3 regions of the Endozoicomonas sp. Mp262 genome follow, and region 2 is predicted to be linked to each of the others. Evidence: predicted binding sites of a transcription regulator. Region 2 holds the regulator's gene; each other region holds the start of a gene.
The links. The regulator sigma-54, encoded in region 2, starts transcription at its own class of promoters, with help from an activator protein. The targets are predictions, from matches to a motif close to TGGCACNNNNNTTGCTNT.

Region 1 (5,852 bases), 590 kb from region 2:
GGTGTCCTACCCACGCTCTGCCGCTGGAGGCCCAAACCATCAGCCAGATGGTGGATCAGGTGTTGGCCCTTCCTGAAGGTTCCAGGCTCATGTTGCTGGCACCTGTGGTTCGGGGGCGGAAAGGGGAACACCTTCATATATTCAGTGACCTGAAAAGCCAGGGATTTATCCGGGCCCGGATTAATGGCATTGTCACCGACCTTGATAACCCTCCAGCGCTGGACAAAAAGAAAAAGCACACCATTGAGGTGGTTGTTGATCGTTTTAAAGTCAGAGAAGACTTACAGTTGCGTTTATCAGAATCTTTCGAGACGGCACTGGAACTCACTGGCGGGCTGGCAGCCATCAGCTTTATGGACGGTGGACAGGAGGACATGATTTTTTCTGCCCGGTTTGCCTGCCCTGAATGTGGTTATAGCCTTGATGAACTGGAACCCCGCCTGTTTTCTTTTAATAACCCTGCCGGTGCCTGCCCAAGCTGCGATGGACTTGGGGTCAAACAATACTTTGACCAGGACCGCATTGTTCAGCATCCTGAGTTAACCCTGGCCGAGGGTGCCATTCGAGGCTGGGATCGAAGAAGCGTTTACTATTTCCACCTTTTAAAGTCCCTGGCTTCCCATTACGGATTTGATCTGGATACTCCCTTTGATGACCTGACTGCAAAGCAGCAGAGTATTATTCTTCATGGCTCCGGAGATCAGGAAATTGACTTCAGTTATGTGAATGACCGCGGCGATGTCTATCGCAAGCGCCATTGCTTTGAAGGCATCATTCCCAACTTTGAGCGGCGCTATAAAGACACTGAATCCCAGTCTGTTCGGGAAGAGTTATCAAAATACCTCAGTACCCAGCCCTGTCCGGGGTGTAAGGGAACCCGGCTCAGGAAAGAAGCCCGCAATGTGTTTATCCAGGAGGAAAATTTACCGGAACTGGCTTGCCTGCCTGTTGAAAAAGCCCTGGCCTATTTTGAACAATTGAAGTTACCGGGCCAGCGAGGAGAAATTGCCGCAAAGATTCTTAAAGAAATCTGTGACCGTCTCAGTTTTCTGGTCAATGTTGGTCTCAATTACCTGACCCTGGATCGCAGCGCTGATACCCTCTCCGGGGGCGAAGCCCAGCGCATCCGGTTGGCCAGCCAGATTGGTGCGGGGCTGGTGGGGGTTATGTATATTCTGGATGAACCCAGTATCGGCCTGCATCAAAGGGATAACGAACGGCTGCTTAATACATTGACCCGGCTTCGTGACCTTGGCAATACAGTGATTGTGGTTGAACACGATGAAGATGCCATTCGTACTGCAGACCATGTCATTGATATCGGTCCCGGAGCTGGCGTTCATGGCGGCAGTATTGTTGCCCAGGGTACACCGGCGCAGGTCATGGATACGGAAGCGTCTTTAACCGGACAGTACCTGTCGGGTATTAAAAAAATCGCTGTTCCGGAAAACCGTACTCCGTTTGATAAGAAACGGATTCTGAAGCTGACCGGTTGTTCCGGAAATAATCTTAAAAATGTTTCCCTGGAAATTCCTGTGGGGTTGATGACCTGTGTCACCGGTGTCTCAGGCTCCGGTAAATCAACCCTGATTAACAACACCCTCTATCCGGTGGCCGCCCATAAACTCAATAAGGCCACCACACTAACGGCGTCATCCTATAAAAAGATCAGTGGCCTGACCCATCTGGATAAATGCATTGATATAGACCAAAGCCCCATTGGTCGAACACCTCGCTCTAATCCGGCCACCTACACTGGTATTTTTACCGCAATTCGTGAACTTTTTGCGGGCACCCAGGAAGCTCGTTCCCGCGGCTATAAACCGGGGCGGTTCAGTTTTAATGTTAAAGGGGGGCGCTGTGAAGCTTGTCAGGGCGACGGTGTGATTAAGGTGGAAATGCACTTTCTACCAGACATCTATGTTCCCTGTGATGTTTGCAAAGGCAAGCGCTATAACCGGGAAACCCTTGATGTTAAATATAAGGGTAAAAGCATCCATGAGGTGCTATCCATGACTGTGGAAGATGCCCTTGCATTCTTTGATCCTATCCCCGCCGTCAGGCGCAAGCTTCAGACCCTGATGGATGTGGGGCTGTCCTATATTCAACTGGGACAGAACGCAACAACGCTATCTGGTGGAGAAGCCCAGCGGGTTAAGCTGGCAAAAGAACTGTCTAAACGGGATACCGGGAAAACGCTTTATATCCTGGATGAGCCAACCACCGGTTTGCATTTTCACGATATACAACAACTACTCACTGTTTTGCATCGGCTGCGGGATCATGGCAACACCGTAGTGGTTATTGAACATAACCTGGATGTCATCAAAACAGCCGACTGGATTGTTGACCTTGGGCCGGAAGGCGGTGATGGTGGTGGGCAAATCATTGCTTCAGGCACACCTGAAGAGGTATCCAAAAGGGAAGTATCCCATACAGGACGTTTTCTAAAGCAGAGTTTAAATTAGTTCTCTGAATCCCGGGTCTGTTCAGTATCGCCTTTATTTAATTCAGCCACCTGTTTTTCAAGGGTTTCCAAGCGTTCCCGGGTATGCTGCAATACGGCAACCTGGGTGTCAAACTCATCCCTGTTCACCAGATCAAGGCGAGACAGGGCGCTGGTTACCAGGGCCTTGATATTACGTTCAATATCTTCCCTGGTCTGGCTTTTCTCGCCTCCCAGTAACTGACCTGCTTTTTCGGCGATATTATTGATCAGTGCAGCTTTATCAATCATTCGTCAGGTTCCAGTACGTCTTGATTTATGGTGCATCATATAACAAGGAGGGCGATTTGCCGATGTTCTTGAAGGCTGCCAAGCTGCGCTTGGTTCGCTGGCTCAGTAAGTACTACCAGTCAAAGAGCTGGAAGTATCGGGGAATATAAAAGCTGGATGAGAGAACAGGGCGCTGTTTGAACCTTTTGTGCAGTGATTCAGAAAGGTGTAGCGGAAGGCTCAGAAGCTTGTAGTTAGCATGTGATTTTTTTAACAGTTTTAACAAGGTGTTTGTGTAGGCACCTTGTCGGCTCCAGTTTAACCTGCTGAAGTAGCGGGTTTCCCTGCGCTCAGGGTTTTGCAGAAGGGCATCGGCAGAGGTTTGGCTATCCCGACAGCCAGAGATCATGACCACATTGGCGGCTATGTAGGAATACTTGCTGTTTTTGTCCCTTTTTAACCTGAATTCAGCCGTATCTGCGTTCCACTCCGAGCGGCATATATATTGAAGATCCAGCATTGTTGCAGAGTGACAGGTATCAAAGGAAAAGAATACGTTACATTTTCTGTCAAACAGCTTTAACAGCTCATGCAGCTTATTGTCAGATATACAGCCGTCACCACAGACCAGGAGTTCATCCCGCTTATCTTTTTCCTGAGAGGTTTTCCTTTCTTTTGAACTGGAGCCATGACCGCTAAAAGCAATAATTACGGTATTCCAGTCCATCCAGTGCCGGGTTGTTTTATTGGCTATCTGTTCTATTTCATCAATGACTTGCTCGGTGGTTATATTTTGTTTTTCATCGGTTATCAGTCTTATATTTTTTTCCGGATACCCCATTTTTTTCAGAAAATATCTTAAATTAATGGCATCGTTTATACACCCTTTAAGATTCGTGTATTTACTATGTGTATAGTTTTGAGCTACCAGTAGTATTAATGTTTTGTGCCTGTTTTGATATTTTAAGAGGGCGGTTGAACATAGCCAGGCTTCAAGGTATGAGGGAGGTGTGATACGGGCAATATAAGCTGGAACAGCTTTGAACCATGGCTGGGTTGGCCATGCATCCAGAGCGAAAAAGCACAGCCACCAGATAGAAAAAAGTTTGAGAGAGATAGAGTCATAATATTTCATGCCAGTATCTTCCACATGTACAACAATGGTTTCGAGCCTTTACGTATCTCGGTCAGCTTCCTAAACAGCCCATAGAAAACATGTGCTTTCTATATTGGCGCAGTTTAGCTTTACCTCCTAATTTTGGCTGAGGGTTTTCTGGATTTTCAAATAAATCTGAATGCTTGGACTGGGCTAAGGGTTAGTTTTCTTATAAGCGCCTGTTCGTGCAAACAGGCACTTCATTGACGCACTTTATGAGTGCATAAATGTCAGTAAAGCTCCCTGTTATCTATATTCGGTGCATTAATTGATGCATTTTCTTATATTTCACCCACTTTATGCATCATGGTTATGTTGGCATACTTTCTGCTTATTTAATAAGCAGTTTATTGGATGTCGTAACCAGTAGGCGTAGACTGGCAGCTTGATTTGGATAAGCGCCGGACTACCCCTCCCGGATCGTAACTTTCAGGAGAATATATTTATGAAGTTGGTTTCTGCCATTATCAAGCCGTTTAAACTGGATGATGTTCGCGAGGCGCTTTCAGACATCAGCGTGCAAGGAATTACAGTAACTGAGGTAAAAGGGTTTGGACGACAGAAGGGGCATACCGAGCTATACCGTGGTGCAGAGTATGTGGTTGATTTCCTGCCCAAGGTGAAGATTGAAGTGGCCATTCCTGATGAATTGTTGGAGCAGGTTATTGAATCGATCTCCAAGGCTGCTAATACGGGGAAAATCGGTGATGGCAAAATTTTTGTAACTAATCTGGAGCAGGCGATACGCATCAGAACCGGCGAAACTGGAGAGGATGCCATTTAGTCTAGGAGCCTGCCGGGCTTAGTTCTGTCAATAAACCCTAATAATAAGAAAAAACATTTCTAAACCTGGGAGGGGTCCCGTGGATAATATTATTCAAGTGTCGTATGCGCTCGACACCTTTTATTTCCTGGTATGTGGTGCTTTGGTGATGTGGATGGCGGCAGGCTTTGCCATGCTTGAAGCCGGTTTGGTCCGTTCAAAAAATACAGTGGAAATTTTGACAAAAAATATTGCCCTGTTTGCCATTGCCTGCACCATGTACCTGTTGTGTGGCTATCAGATCATGTATCCCGGTGCCAATGAAGGTGGAATTGTGCCGGTATTTGGCACATTACTGGGCACAGAAAATACAGTTGAAGCGGTGATGGCGGGAGGGGATGATGCTCCGTACTATGCCCAGCGTTCAGACTTTTTCTTCCAGGTTGTATTTGTTGCTACAGCCATGTCTATTGTTTCCGGTGCGGTAGCAGAGCGGATGAAGCTTTGGTCTTTCCTGCTATTTGCCGTATTTATGACAGGGTTTATATATCCGGTTCAGGGTTTCTGGAAGTGGGGAGCCGGATTTCTTGATGCCCATGGATTCCTGGATTTTGCAGGTTCCGGAGTCGTCCATCTTGCGGGTGCATCTGCTGCGCTTGCTGGTGTTCTGTTATTGGGGGCTCGCGAAGGTAAGTATGGTAAGAGCGGCGGAATCAATGCTATTCCGGGTTCCAATCTGCCTTTAGCAACTCTGGGGACATTTATTCTATGGTTGGGCTGGTTCGGTTTTAATGGTGGATCACAATTAAAAATCGCCGATGTGGAAAATGCCAATGCAGTGGCGCAGATATTCGTTAATACCAATGCTGCTGCAACAGGTGGTGTGATCACGGCCTTGATTACAGCCCGTCTGTTATTTGGCAAGGCTGACCTGACTATGGCTCTTAATGGCGCACTGGCTGGTCTGGTTGCAATTACTGCGGAACCCTTAACCCCATCAGCATTGAGCTCCACATTGATCGGTGCTGCTGGAGGTGTATTAGTCGTTCTTTCAATTATAACACTGGATAGATTGCATATTGATGACCCGGTAGGTGCCATTTCTGTTCATGGCGTTGTGGGTATCTGGGGACTGCTGGCGGTACCTCTGAGTAATGCTGATGCCACTCTTGGAGCTCAACTGTTAGGCATAGCATCTATTTTTACCTGGGTATTTA
Region 2 (5,852 bases):
GTGAAACCCCTGAAATCGTTACCCTGCTGCCCTTATTTAAAAGGCTGGGAACCCCTCTTGTGAGTATGACGGGAAACCCCGGTTCCACCCTCGCCAGGGCAGCGGATGTGAATCTGGATATCAGCGTCGGCCGGGAAGCTTGCCCTTTGGATCTGGCGCCCACCTCCAGTACCACAGCCCAGCTGGTGATGGGAGACGCCCTGGCCATCAGCCTGCTTGAAGCCAGAGGGTTTACTGCGGAAGACTTCGCATTCTCTCACCCGGGCGGCACCCTTGGTCGCAAACTCCTGCTTAAAGTCAGGGATATCATGCACCAGGGCAGTCGAATGCCCACGGTTCCAGAGGGAACCCTATTGGGCGATGCCTTGCTGGAAGTTACCCAAAAAGGGCTTGGGATGACAGCCATATGTGACCGCCAAAGGAAAGTTATTGGTATTTTTACTGATGGTGATTTAAGGCGGGCACTGGATCATGGGGCTAATCCCAAAACCACCAATATTGATGATGTCATGACCGCCAAGTGCACAACAGTTTCACCGGATATACTGGCTGCCGAGGCGCTCAAAATCATGGATGATCGCAAAATCAATGCACTGATCTGTGTTGACAATGAGAATCATGCCGTTGGTGCCATTAATATGCACGACCTGCTAAAAGCAGGCATTGTGTAATCTATTAGCCACTCTGAATCAGGTCCCATTCATGTTCAACCGGAACCTTCCCATTTTTTTAAGCCTGCTTTTTATGCTTTTGGCTATGGGCTATTGGGCTTATGACACAGACCTTCACCCGGGAACACAGAAAAAATCCACTGATGCCCGGAAAAATGCGGACTACTTTCTGGAACAGGCCAATATTCTTCAATACGGTAAAGGTGGCAAGCTTGAGTACCAGCTGACATCCCAAAGTATTTCCCACTACCCGCATAATGATACGACGCTATTGAGCTTGCCTCACATGACCAGCTACCGTAAAACAGGACAGATAACCACAGCCCATGCGGCGAACGGTAAATTATTATCAGGAAATGATACGCTGGTTCTATGGAATAATGTCATTATGAACCAGGATAAAATCAGCACCGGCAGGCACACCCGGATGAATACCGATTATCTTACGCTCTATTCCGACCAGGGAATGGCAGAAACAGACTTGCCTGTACTGATCACCAGCAACAACAGCAAAGTCAGGGCCATAGGAATGAAAACCTATTATGAAAAAGGCCAGATCCACCTTAAATCAAGGGTAAGAGGAGTCCATGAATCGAATTAAGTCTTTTTTTCTTGTGATACTGATGCTTCCAGGTATCGCAGCAGCGCTGCAATCAGACCGGCAAAAGCCCATTGAAATTGAGTCAAACTCCGCTGACCTTGATAATAAGAAAGGCATTTCCGTGTACCGTGGCAATGTTATTATGACTCAGGGAAGTACCCGGATAGAAGGTGACCTGATCACCATATACAATGACGCCCATCGAAAAGTGACCCGTGTTGTGGCAAAAGGCCAACGTGCCTACTACGAACAACAGCAGGAAAATGGTAAGGGAAAGCTGAAAGCCTGGGGGAACACCATCAACTATGATGCAGCCGGGGATCGCATTGAGCTACTCCAACAGGGAGAGCTCACCCAGGAGGGCGATGTATTCAAAGGTGAAAAAATCGAATACAACCTGAAGCTGCAAACCGTTAATGCCTCTGGCCAACCTGCCGGAAATGGCGAAAAAGGCCGGGTCATCATGGTCATCCAACCCAGACCGGAGCCAAAGGCTGCAACCCCCCCTGCCAACTAGAGCAAAGGTTTTAAAATACATCTGAATGGCAACATTAACCGCAACACAGCTTAGTAAAAGCTATAAAAAACGACAGGTGGTCCGGGATGTCTCCCTGCAAGTCAATAGTGGTGAAATTGTTGGCCTGCTAGGCCCCAATGGCGCCGGTAAAACCACCTGTTTTTATATGATAGTGGGTCTCGTTAAAGCGGATGGGGGAGCTGTCAGAATAGATCAAAGGGATCTTACCTTCGAGCCGATGCATGGCAGGGCAAGGGCGGGTATAGGTTACCTGCCACAAGAGGCCTCTATCTTCCGCCGACTTTCTGTAAAGGATAACATTCTGGCCATATTGGAAACCCGTAAGGACTTATCAAAACGGCAGCGTCTTGAAAAAACAGAGTCCCTGTTGGAAGAATTCCATATCACCCATATCCGGGACAGTACAGGAATGAGCCTTTCCGGTGGTGAACGGCGACGCGCCGAAATTGCCAGGGCCCTGGCTACAGATCCCGCTTTCATTTTGCTGGACGAGCCTTTTGCCGGTGTAGACCCCATATCCGTAGGTGACATTAAAGCGATTATACGACACCTTCAACAACGCGGAATTGGCGTCCTGATTACTGACCACAACGTCAGGGAAACCCTGGATATTTGTGAGAATGCCTACATTGTCAGTGAGGGACATATCATTGCTGAAGGCGACAGTCAGAAGGTATTAGCGAACCAGAAAGTCCGTGATGTCTATCTTGGGCATCAATTCAGTCTTTAACTTTTATCCCGGCGGGTTGAAATACCCTACCACTTCGACCCGCCACCCACCGGACGCATCTTTCGCCATCTCGGGTTTCAAGATACAGAAAACCTGAATTCCTATAAAAATCAGTTGCTTTTGCCTGTGGCAACGATAGGATTATAGTCGCCACTATACGGAGATGACGTACAAATATAACAGGTCAAAATTTTTATAAAGAAGTACAGGTAAACGGTTGCCCTATGAAGCCATCCTTACAGCTCACAATGGGCCAGCAGCTGACCATGACTCCTCAGCTACAGCAGGCCATTCGCCTACTGCAGTTATCTACTCTGGATCTGCAGCAGGAGATTCAGGAAATACTGGAGTCAAACCCTATGCTGGAGGCCGAGGAAGACAACTCTGCAAACACCGCCAGCGAAGAGCAATATCAGGGAGAGCAGCCACCTGACTTCAGTGACAGCCCCCGGCAGGAAACAACAAAAGAAGAAACCGAGTGGAATAATGAAATTCCATCAGAGCTTCCTTTGGATTCCAAGTGGGATGATATCTATCCCAGTGCGCCTGCTACGCCCGTTTCTGATGAAGACCTGGACCCCTTCGCCAAAAATCGCACCGTGGACACCCTGCAGGACTACCTGGAGTGGCAGCTGAATATGGCCCCCATGAGCGACCTGGATCGTTTAATTGGCCTGACTATCATTGAATCTGTTAACGCTAATGGCTACCTGACAACCCCTATCGAAGATATTTTTAAGACGCTTCACCAACAGTTTGAGGAGCTTGAACTGGATGAGGTGATGGTTCTACAGCATCGTATCCAGCAGTTTGACCCCGTTGGCTGTGCCAGCCATGACCTCAGGGAATGCTTGACCGTTCAGCTTAATCAGCTGGCAGATTCCACAGACTATATGGATATTGCCGCCCAATTGATTGACAAACACCTTCCTGCCCTGGGTAATCATGATTACGCCGGTATCATGAAAAAAATGAAGCTAAAGGAAGAGCCTCTGCGTGAAGCACTAAGCCTGATTCAAAGTCTTAACCCCCACCCCGGTTCAGAGATTGAGCAACCTGCCTCTGAATACATCATCCCTGACATTATGGTCAGAAAGTTCAAGAACAGTTGGCAGGTTGAGCTGAATGCCGAAGCGCTTCCACGCCTGCGAATTAACAACAACTATGCCTCTATGGTTCAGAGAGCCAATAGTTCACGGGATAATGTTTTCATGAAAAACCACTTGCAGGAGGCAAAATGGTTTTTAAAAAACCTGCAAAGCCGCAACGACACCCTGCTTAAGGTTGCCCGAAAAATAGTTGAGTACCAATACGACTTCTTCAACCAGGGTGAAGAAGCCATGAAGCCATTGGTACTGGCAGATATTGCTGATGCCGTCGGCATGCACGAATCCACCATCTCCCGGGTTACCACTCAAAAGTATATGCATACCCCCCGGGGGGTTTATGAGCTAAAGTTCTTTTTTTCCAGTCATGTCAGTACGGCCGGGGGTGGCGAATGCTCCTCAACAGCGATACGGGCATTGATTAAGAAGATAGTGGCCGAGGAAAATTCACGGAAGCCCCTGAGTGACAACAAAATTGCCCTATTACTGGGAGAACAGGGAATCAAGGTGGCCAGGCGTACCATCGCCAAATACCGGGAATCATTGCATATTCCGCCATCCAATGAACGGAAGCGACTCGTTTAATATTATTATTTTTTTGTCCTGAAGCATCGCAAGGTGCGTCTTGGATGATAGAATCAACCTATACCAACCCGAAAGATCCCGGGGGTTGGTAGAAGTCAAGACACGGGATCAGGAGAGCGCTACATGCAAGTCAACATCAGTGGACATCATGTCGAGGTAACAGAAGCTCTGCACGACTACGTAACCAAAAAGCTTGAGCGCCTGGATGCACACTTCGATAGTATCACCAATGTGCAAGTGACACTGAGTGTAGAAAAACTCACCCACAAGGCTGAAGCCAGTCTTCACACAAGAGGTGCAGATATCAATGCTGCCGCTGACTCAGAGGACATGTACGCCGCCATTGATTTGCTGTCGGATAAGCTCGACCGCCAGCTGGTCAAACACAAAGAGAAAAACCTGAATCGCACACAAGGCGTCTCTGGTAAGTTCTGAGCCAATATTTATTATTGTATGATCATTGAAAACATACTGACTCCCGAGCGCACCCTCTGTGGTGTGCACGGGGTTAGCAAAAAGAAAGTTCTTGAAGCCGTTGCTACCCTGATCAGTGACGAAGTTCCTGCCATCAATGCCAAAGATCTTTTTGGCTGCCTTGTGTCCCGTGAGCGCCTCGGCACCACGGGTCTTGGCAATGGCATAGCTATTCCGCACTGCCGTCACAAGTCATGCACCCAGCCCACTGGCTTGCTTTTTCAGCTGGCGGAACCCGTTGACTTCGAAGCAGTGGACCAGAAACCCGTGGATCTGGTCTTTGCCCTGATTGTACCTGTGGAAGACACCCAGGAACACCTGGAAATCCTTAAGGCCCTGGCCAGCCGGTTTCAATCCAGCACACTGCTCAATAAATTACGTGAAGCCCACTCATCGGACGAGCTCTATGACTACTTTACCACTCCCGTAGAGATTTCCTGACATCTCTTGATGGCCCCAGTGATTTAAAACCATAACCTGACCGCCTCCAAAGACAGGTTTGCCCAACTTCCCGGGACAATAGGGAATAGTTAACGGGAAGCAGCATCCCACTCCATTTCCCGCTAATTATTCCCTATTGTCCATTGAGTGATGGGTATAATTCATAAAGTCATAAATTTTGTTTAAAATCTGTATGAATAACCCTCCATACTTTTCTATGCTGAAAGCTTAGAGTGCTTTTGTAGTAGGAGGCCGACAGGAAATCACGTGTTATGAAGCTATTTATTATCAGTGGACGATCCGGATCAGGAAAAAGTTCAGCCCTGCATGCACTTGAAGACGGGGGATTCTACTGTGTAGACAATATTCCCGTCAGCATTCTGGACCGGCTTCACACCACCCTGAAAGAGACCCATAGCACACCTCCGGCCATGGCTGTGAGCATTGATGTCCGAAATGTACCCGGTGCCATGGATAACTTTCCGGATGTTCTTGCCAAACTTAAAGCACAGGGCATTGATTGCAAGGTTATCTTTCTTGACGCTGATAACAACACATTAATGCAACGCTACAGTGCTACACGGCGCAAACACCCCCTGACCAACGAACAATGCTCCCTCTCTGAAGCCATTGAGCAGGAAAAGAAACTGCTTGGTCCCGTTCAATCCCTTGCCACTATCAAAATAGACACCTCGCCACTTTCTGT
Region 3 (5,852 bases), 1.5 Mb from region 2:
GCATTCACCAATGTCGCATTTTTTATCAGGACACTCATGATTCCTTACCTTCTGGTCAGGAGTCTTAAAAAGTCGGCTCACGGTCTGAGCCGACTAACTTTGAGGGGCTATTATTTTTGCAGGTTATGGAGATACATACCTGGAATAGCTGCATACATGGCCGCACACTTCACCAGGTGGTCTTTCCAGGTCTTTTCATTGGGTGCATGGGCTTCCGGCTCTTTGCCTGGACCAAAACCAATCACAGGGATGTTATACCGACCCATGATAGACACGCCGTTAGTGGAAAATGTCCACTTATCGACCAGTGGCTTTTTATCAAAGAGCAGCTCGAAACACTCGCTGGTCGTCCTGGTCACCAGGTGGTCTTCAGGAATCTGCCAGGCCGGGAAATAGCACTCGGTCTCATACACCAGGCCGGTGTAGGCAGGACGGTCATAGTTGTACATGGAAACCCTGGCGTCTGCCTGTTTCACACTGGGCAGTGCCCGTATTTCATCCAGGGCACCTTCCCAGGTTTCACCCCAGGTCAGACGACGGTCAATGGAAATCGCGCAACTGTCAGCAACGGCGCAGCGGCTTGGAGACGTGAAGAAAATTTCGGAAACGGTCAGTGTACCTTTACCGAGAAACTCGTCATCACCGAGATGACTGGAGAGTTCCTTGAGTTCATTCAGAATCGGCCCCATCTTGAAGATGGCGTTATCACCACGTTCTGGTGCCGAGCCATGGCAGCTGATACCACTGACATCCACACGGATTTCCATTCGCCCCCGCTGACCACGGTAGATGTTGCAATCGGTTGGCTCGGTACTGACAACAAACTCAGGGTGCAGGCCGGTTTCATTAATAATGTACTGCCAGCACAGGCCATCACAATCCTCTTCCTGAACCGTACCAGTGACCACCAGTGTATAGTCATCTTCCAGCCCCAGATCCTTGATGATCTTACCGGCATAGACCATGGATGCCATTCCCCCTTCCTGGTCAGATGCACCACGACCACCAATGGTCTCATCATTTTCATAACCTTCGTAGGGATCAAAGGTCCAGTTATCCAGGTTACCGACCCCGACGGTATCAATATGGGCATCCATGGCAATAATCCGCTTGCCATGGCCCATGTAACCCAGCACGTTACCCTGTGGGTCAATGTCCACCCTGTCAAAACCCACCCTTTCCATCTCTTCCTTAATGCGAAGAACCACCTTTTTTTCATCGCAGGACTCGCTGGGAATGGCGATCATGTCCCGCAGAAAACGGGTCATTTCCGGTTTATATTCCTCCGCTTTTTTCAGGATTTCAGCAAAGGGGATTTTAAGTTCACTGCTCATGGTTTTATATCCTTGATATCCTTGTTGACGGGTTTTGTTTCAACCCGTCAACCACCTTAACGTTATGAATATTGACTTTGACTGGATCCAATACCGTATTTACCTTCCCAGACCACATCCTGATAATTCACCGGATCGGTATCGCCTTCGGTATTGAAAAGAAGCACCACAGAGTGATGGTCCAGCCCAAGACTGTTCATGATGCTTTCTGAATCCGGATGGCAGGCAATGGCGTAAAGCATTCCTACACCAATGGCACCGGACTCTCCGGAAATAATGGCCTGATCCCCTTTCATCGGGCTGGCCTGAATCCTCATACCTAATGCTGCGGTTCGGTCTTCCACGGAAAGGAAGTGCCGACAGCAATTCCTTAGTACCTCCCAGCCCAGCGGATTCGGCTCACCGCAGGCCAGGCCAACCATCATGGTATCCAGATCCCCCGGAACATTAATGGCTGAACCATCATCGCTACAGCCAGACCGATAGATGCAGTTCGCCTGATGAGGCTCAGCGGTAATAGCGGTGAACCGGTCAGCGCCAAAACGGTTAGCCAGATAACCCACCACCCCACCCGCCATAGCACCAACTCCGGCTTGTAGAATAGTGTGAGTGGGACGCTCTATACCCATGGCCTGCATCTGCTCAACGGCTTCATCAGCCATGGTTGTATAACCCTGCATAATCCAGGTGGGAATTTCGGTATAGCCTGCCCAGGCAGTGTCCTGAACCATCAACCAGCCGTTTTCATCCGCCTGTTGACAGGCAAGACGAACAGCGTCGTCGTAGTTCAAGTCAGTGACTATGCACTCAGCACCCAGCCTTCTAATGTTATCTACCCGCTCCTGCGCTGCGCCCTTTGGCATGTAAACAACAGCCTGCTGACCCAGTTTCATCGCTGCCCAGGCAACACCACGACCGTGGTTGCCATCGGTAGCGGTGGCAAAGGTGATAGGCTCATGGCCGTTCAGGTTGTCAAAACTGAATGACTCCAGGGGAATACCGAGTTTTCTGGTAATACTTTGACCAATGGCGTAAGAACCCCCTAATACCTTGAAAGCATTGAGGCCAAAACGATAGGACTCATCCTTTACCAGAATTTTCCCCAAACCGAGTTTTCTCGCCAGCCCATCAAGCGAGCAAAGTGGCGTCGCCTGGTAACCCGGAATCCTTCGATGAAAAGCCCGAACAGCACTGGCTATTTCTGCACTGAACAGGGGCGAAGATTGACCGTTAAAAAAACGGTTTGGCATCTGCTCAATGGATAAGGCAAATGTTGACATGGTATGCACCTCCCTTGATGCAATCAGGCATCAATACGACGGGCACCATTTTTCATCAGGTTTTCCAGCACTATTTCAGGGTTTGCAAAGCGCCGATTAAGGATCATGGAAGCGATAATGAATGGCTTCCAGCCTGCTTCCTTGTAGGTATGGATCAAATACTTGTTGAAGACACTTTCTGTGACCTCGCCTTCCTCGCAGGAAACCCCGGTAATATCTGCCGGCAGGCAGTGCATGTAGAGCCCTTCACCATCACGGGTCAGCTTCATCATCTCCTCTGTGCAGTGCCAGTGTTTATGCCGGGCATTTTCGGCGAGACACTCCTGTTCCAGCGCCTTGAGGCCATCATGGTCACCGGCTTTTAACAGGTCGGTACGACGACCCATGACATGATAGGGAGCCCAGGACTTTGGATAGACAATGTCAGCCTCTTTAAAGGCTTCAGCCATGGTGCTGACCTGCCTGAAACTGCCACCACTTTCTTTGGCCTGACGGCCTGCGGTTTCCACCACTTCCGGGATCAGGTCATAGCCTTCAGGGTGGGCCAGGGTGACATCCATGCCAAAGCGGGTCATCAGGCCAATAATGCCCTGGGGAACAGACAGTGGCTTGCCGTAGCTGGGGGAGTACGCCCAGGTCATGGCAATTTTCTTGCCCTTCAGGTTTTCAAGACTGCCGAAGTGTTCGGTGAGCCAGGCCAGGTCTGCCATGCTCTGGGTTGGGTGGTCAATGTCGCACTGCAGGTTAACCACACCGGGACGCTGTGCCAGAACCCCGTTTTCCTTACCGAAGTCCAGTGCCTTGCCCACTTCACGCATATACCTGTTGCCGTAACCCAGGTACATGTCATCACGAATACCAATCACATCGGCGCAGAAAGAGATCATGTTGGCTGTTTCACGAACGGTTTCACCGTGGGCAATCTGGGACTTTCCTTCATCCAGATCCTGCACTGCCAGCCCCAGCATGTTACAGGCAGAAGAGAAAGAGAAACGGGTACGGGTGGAGTTGTCCCGGAACAGGGAAACACCCAGACCACTGTCGAATACCCGGGTGGAGATATTTTCATTTCTCAGGGTTCGGAGTGCCTCGGCAACGCTCAATACCTGTTTCAACTCGTCTGTTGACTGCTCCCAGGTCAACATAAGATCCTTGTTATGCAGTTGTGTGTCGAAGGCTTGAATCTGTTGTATTAACGCATTGAAGCTACTCACGGTGTTTCCTTATTTTGGGTATAGCGATTCCGGAGCTAAAAAACGCCCCTGAATCCGGGGTCATTGAATGGCTGAACGCTATGGCATACGAAGTGGTTAACCATGCAATACCTAAGAATCAGCCAGATTGTTATTTATGGCTTTTAATAGCCAATATGCGTGCCAACTCTTGATAACGAACCCACAAAAAAATAATTTTTCTGGAAAACTATCCATCGCCCTTTATTCATCAGTGATAGGTAATAACTATGCAAATAACGTGGTCTTTAGAATTAAGTTTTCCATATTTAAAAAAATGACCTGAAGCAATTTCTATTTTTCAGGAACAAAACACTAAGCTCGCTTTGATCTATCAGTTTGATAAAACAGAAAAAAACCAATCAATTTGAAACCCCACTCAAAAAAAAGCCCTGACGTTTGCAAACCAATAAACCGTCAGGGCCATAAAACAATCACAGCGACTGCCCTTTATCGGGACAGTTTCAGAATAGCCTCCAGCACACCACCGGCAATAGCCCTTGCCTTATCGGACACGGTGGTATGTTCAACAGAGGCTCCCCTGGGATCGATATCGCCCACCTTGAAGCCTTCGGTCACCGATGTTCCTGCGGTAATCAACCCGCGAACCTTGCCACTAATTCTGGTTGTCACGGGTTGCTCACCCTCCCCGGTTTCAATCACTGCGATAATCTGGCCTTCCTGAACCAAATCACCAATCACCGCTTTAGGCAACACCCGTCCGGCACAGGGTGCATGCAAAACCCGCTCTTTATCATAGCCCAGGATATTGCCCGGTTTACCCGTATCAGGTAAAGCCTCACACTGATAGATAACATTGGCCAGGCTATGACCACGACAGGTTTCAATCACCGCATCCACGTCGTCACCGGCACTGAAACCCGGGCCAAGGGCGATGGTGACCGGTGCCATATCGCGGGTGGTTCCCAGGTTCCTCTTGGCCAGAATGCCATCCACCAGAATAGCGGGCTTAAGCTGCCTCAAGGTATGACAATCGGGGTCAGCGAGCACGGCCACCTCCCCCTGATCCAGTACCCTTCTTGCGTCACTCACGGAGCAGGCCTTGCGAGCGGTAATTCCTTCGACGCAGATAGATTCATTACTGTTCAGCAAGGCTCCCGCAAAGGATACATTGGTTCTGATAACGGTGGGCTTTGGCAGATCCAGCATCACCACCTGAAAGCCACAGTTATGGAGTTTAACGGCAGTTCCCGTGGCTAAATCCCCGGCTCCACGAATAACAACCCGCCTGTTACCATTGATAGATACGCAAGGCAGACCAGAGTTCAACGCCTTACCTTTAGATAGAGCCAGCACTTCCGCCATAATGCTCAGGGCAATTTCCTCCGGACTTTCCGCACCGATATCCAGCCCTACCGGGGTACGCACCTGATTAAAACGGGCTTCACTGATGCCTGCCTCCCGGCATTTCTCCCGAAGAATCCCCACTTTTCTCCTGCTGGCCAGCTGACCTATATGCCTGGCAGGGCTTTTTAAAATAACAGGCAATGCCACAGTATCTTCATGGTTTGTGGCGATAATAACCTGGGTATTGTCTCTGATAGTTGCCTGACCGATAGCCCCTGTAATGGTGCCACCGAGGAAAAACCGGGTTTGAGGGGGGAAAAAGCGGGCATTAAGGTTAGGTTCCCAGGAATCCACCACAGTCATGGTATAACCCAGTACCGCCGCCAGTTTTGCAACAGCCCGGTTAACGTGACCGCCCCCCACCAGCAGCATATCCGGGCGGATACCCTGAACATCAATATGAACCTTCATAGTGCCACCACAGTCCATGTCCATGGCATCTTTGCCAGCCCTTGACATACTACCTTTAACCGTTCTTGACCGCCCCTCTTTCAGGGCTGCCATCGCTTCATTAATCACATGTCGCTCAATCATGCCCCCCCCGATAGTACCAAGGGTTTCTCCTCCTTCCTGGACCAGCAGCATGGCATCATGCCGGGGGGCTGACCCCCTGGTTTCGATAATTGAAGCCAGCGCAA

Region 1: a site for sigma-54 is predicted at 4,189-4,206, ahead of glnK (P-II family nitrogen regulator). Genes of this name have one in related genera too.
Region 3: a site for sigma-54 is predicted at 3,976-3,993, ahead of ygeW (knotted carbamoyltransferase YgeW). Genes of this name have one in related genera too.

What each region holds. Positions count from the first base shown of each region.
Region 1 is NZ_CP092489.1:1,668,193-1,674,044, forward strand. It holds gene uvrA (excinuclease ABC subunit UvrA) at 1-2,468, shown strand, start outside; gene MJ595_RS07350 (accessory factor UbiK family protein) at 2,465-2,737, opposite strand; gene MJ595_RS07355 (caspase family protein) at 2,850-3,851, opposite strand; gene glnK (P-II family nitrogen regulator) at 4,318-4,656, shown strand; gene MJ595_RS07365 (ammonium transporter) at 4,736-5,852, shown strand, end outside.
Region 2 is NZ_CP092489.1:2,258,056-2,263,907, reverse strand. It holds gene MJ595_RS10010 (KpsF/GutQ family sugar-phosphate isomerase) at 1-671, shown strand, start outside; gene lptC (LPS export ABC transporter periplasmic protein LptC) at 703-1,272, shown strand; gene lptA (lipopolysaccharide transport periplasmic protein LptA) at 1,259-1,789, shown strand; gene lptB (LPS export ABC transporter ATP-binding protein) at 1,815-2,540, shown strand; gene MJ595_RS09990 (RNA polymerase factor sigma-54) at 2,765-4,231, shown strand; gene raiA (ribosome-associated translation inhibitor RaiA) at 4,355-4,666, shown strand; gene ptsN (PTS IIA-like nitrogen regulatory protein PtsN) at 4,685-5,146, shown strand; gene rapZ (RNase adapter RapZ) at 5,419-5,852, shown strand, end outside.
Region 3 is NZ_CP092489.1:3,751,406-3,757,257, reverse strand. It holds gene hydA (dihydropyrimidinase) at 1-38, opposite strand, end outside; gene MJ595_RS16320 (YgeY family selenium metabolism-linked hydrolase) at 111-1,334, opposite strand; gene dpaL (diaminopropionate ammonia-lyase) at 1,397-2,614, opposite strand; gene ygeW (knotted carbamoyltransferase YgeW) at 2,638-3,828, opposite strand; gene yqeB (selenium-dependent molybdenum cofactor biosynthesis protein YqeB) at 4,297-5,852, opposite strand, start outside.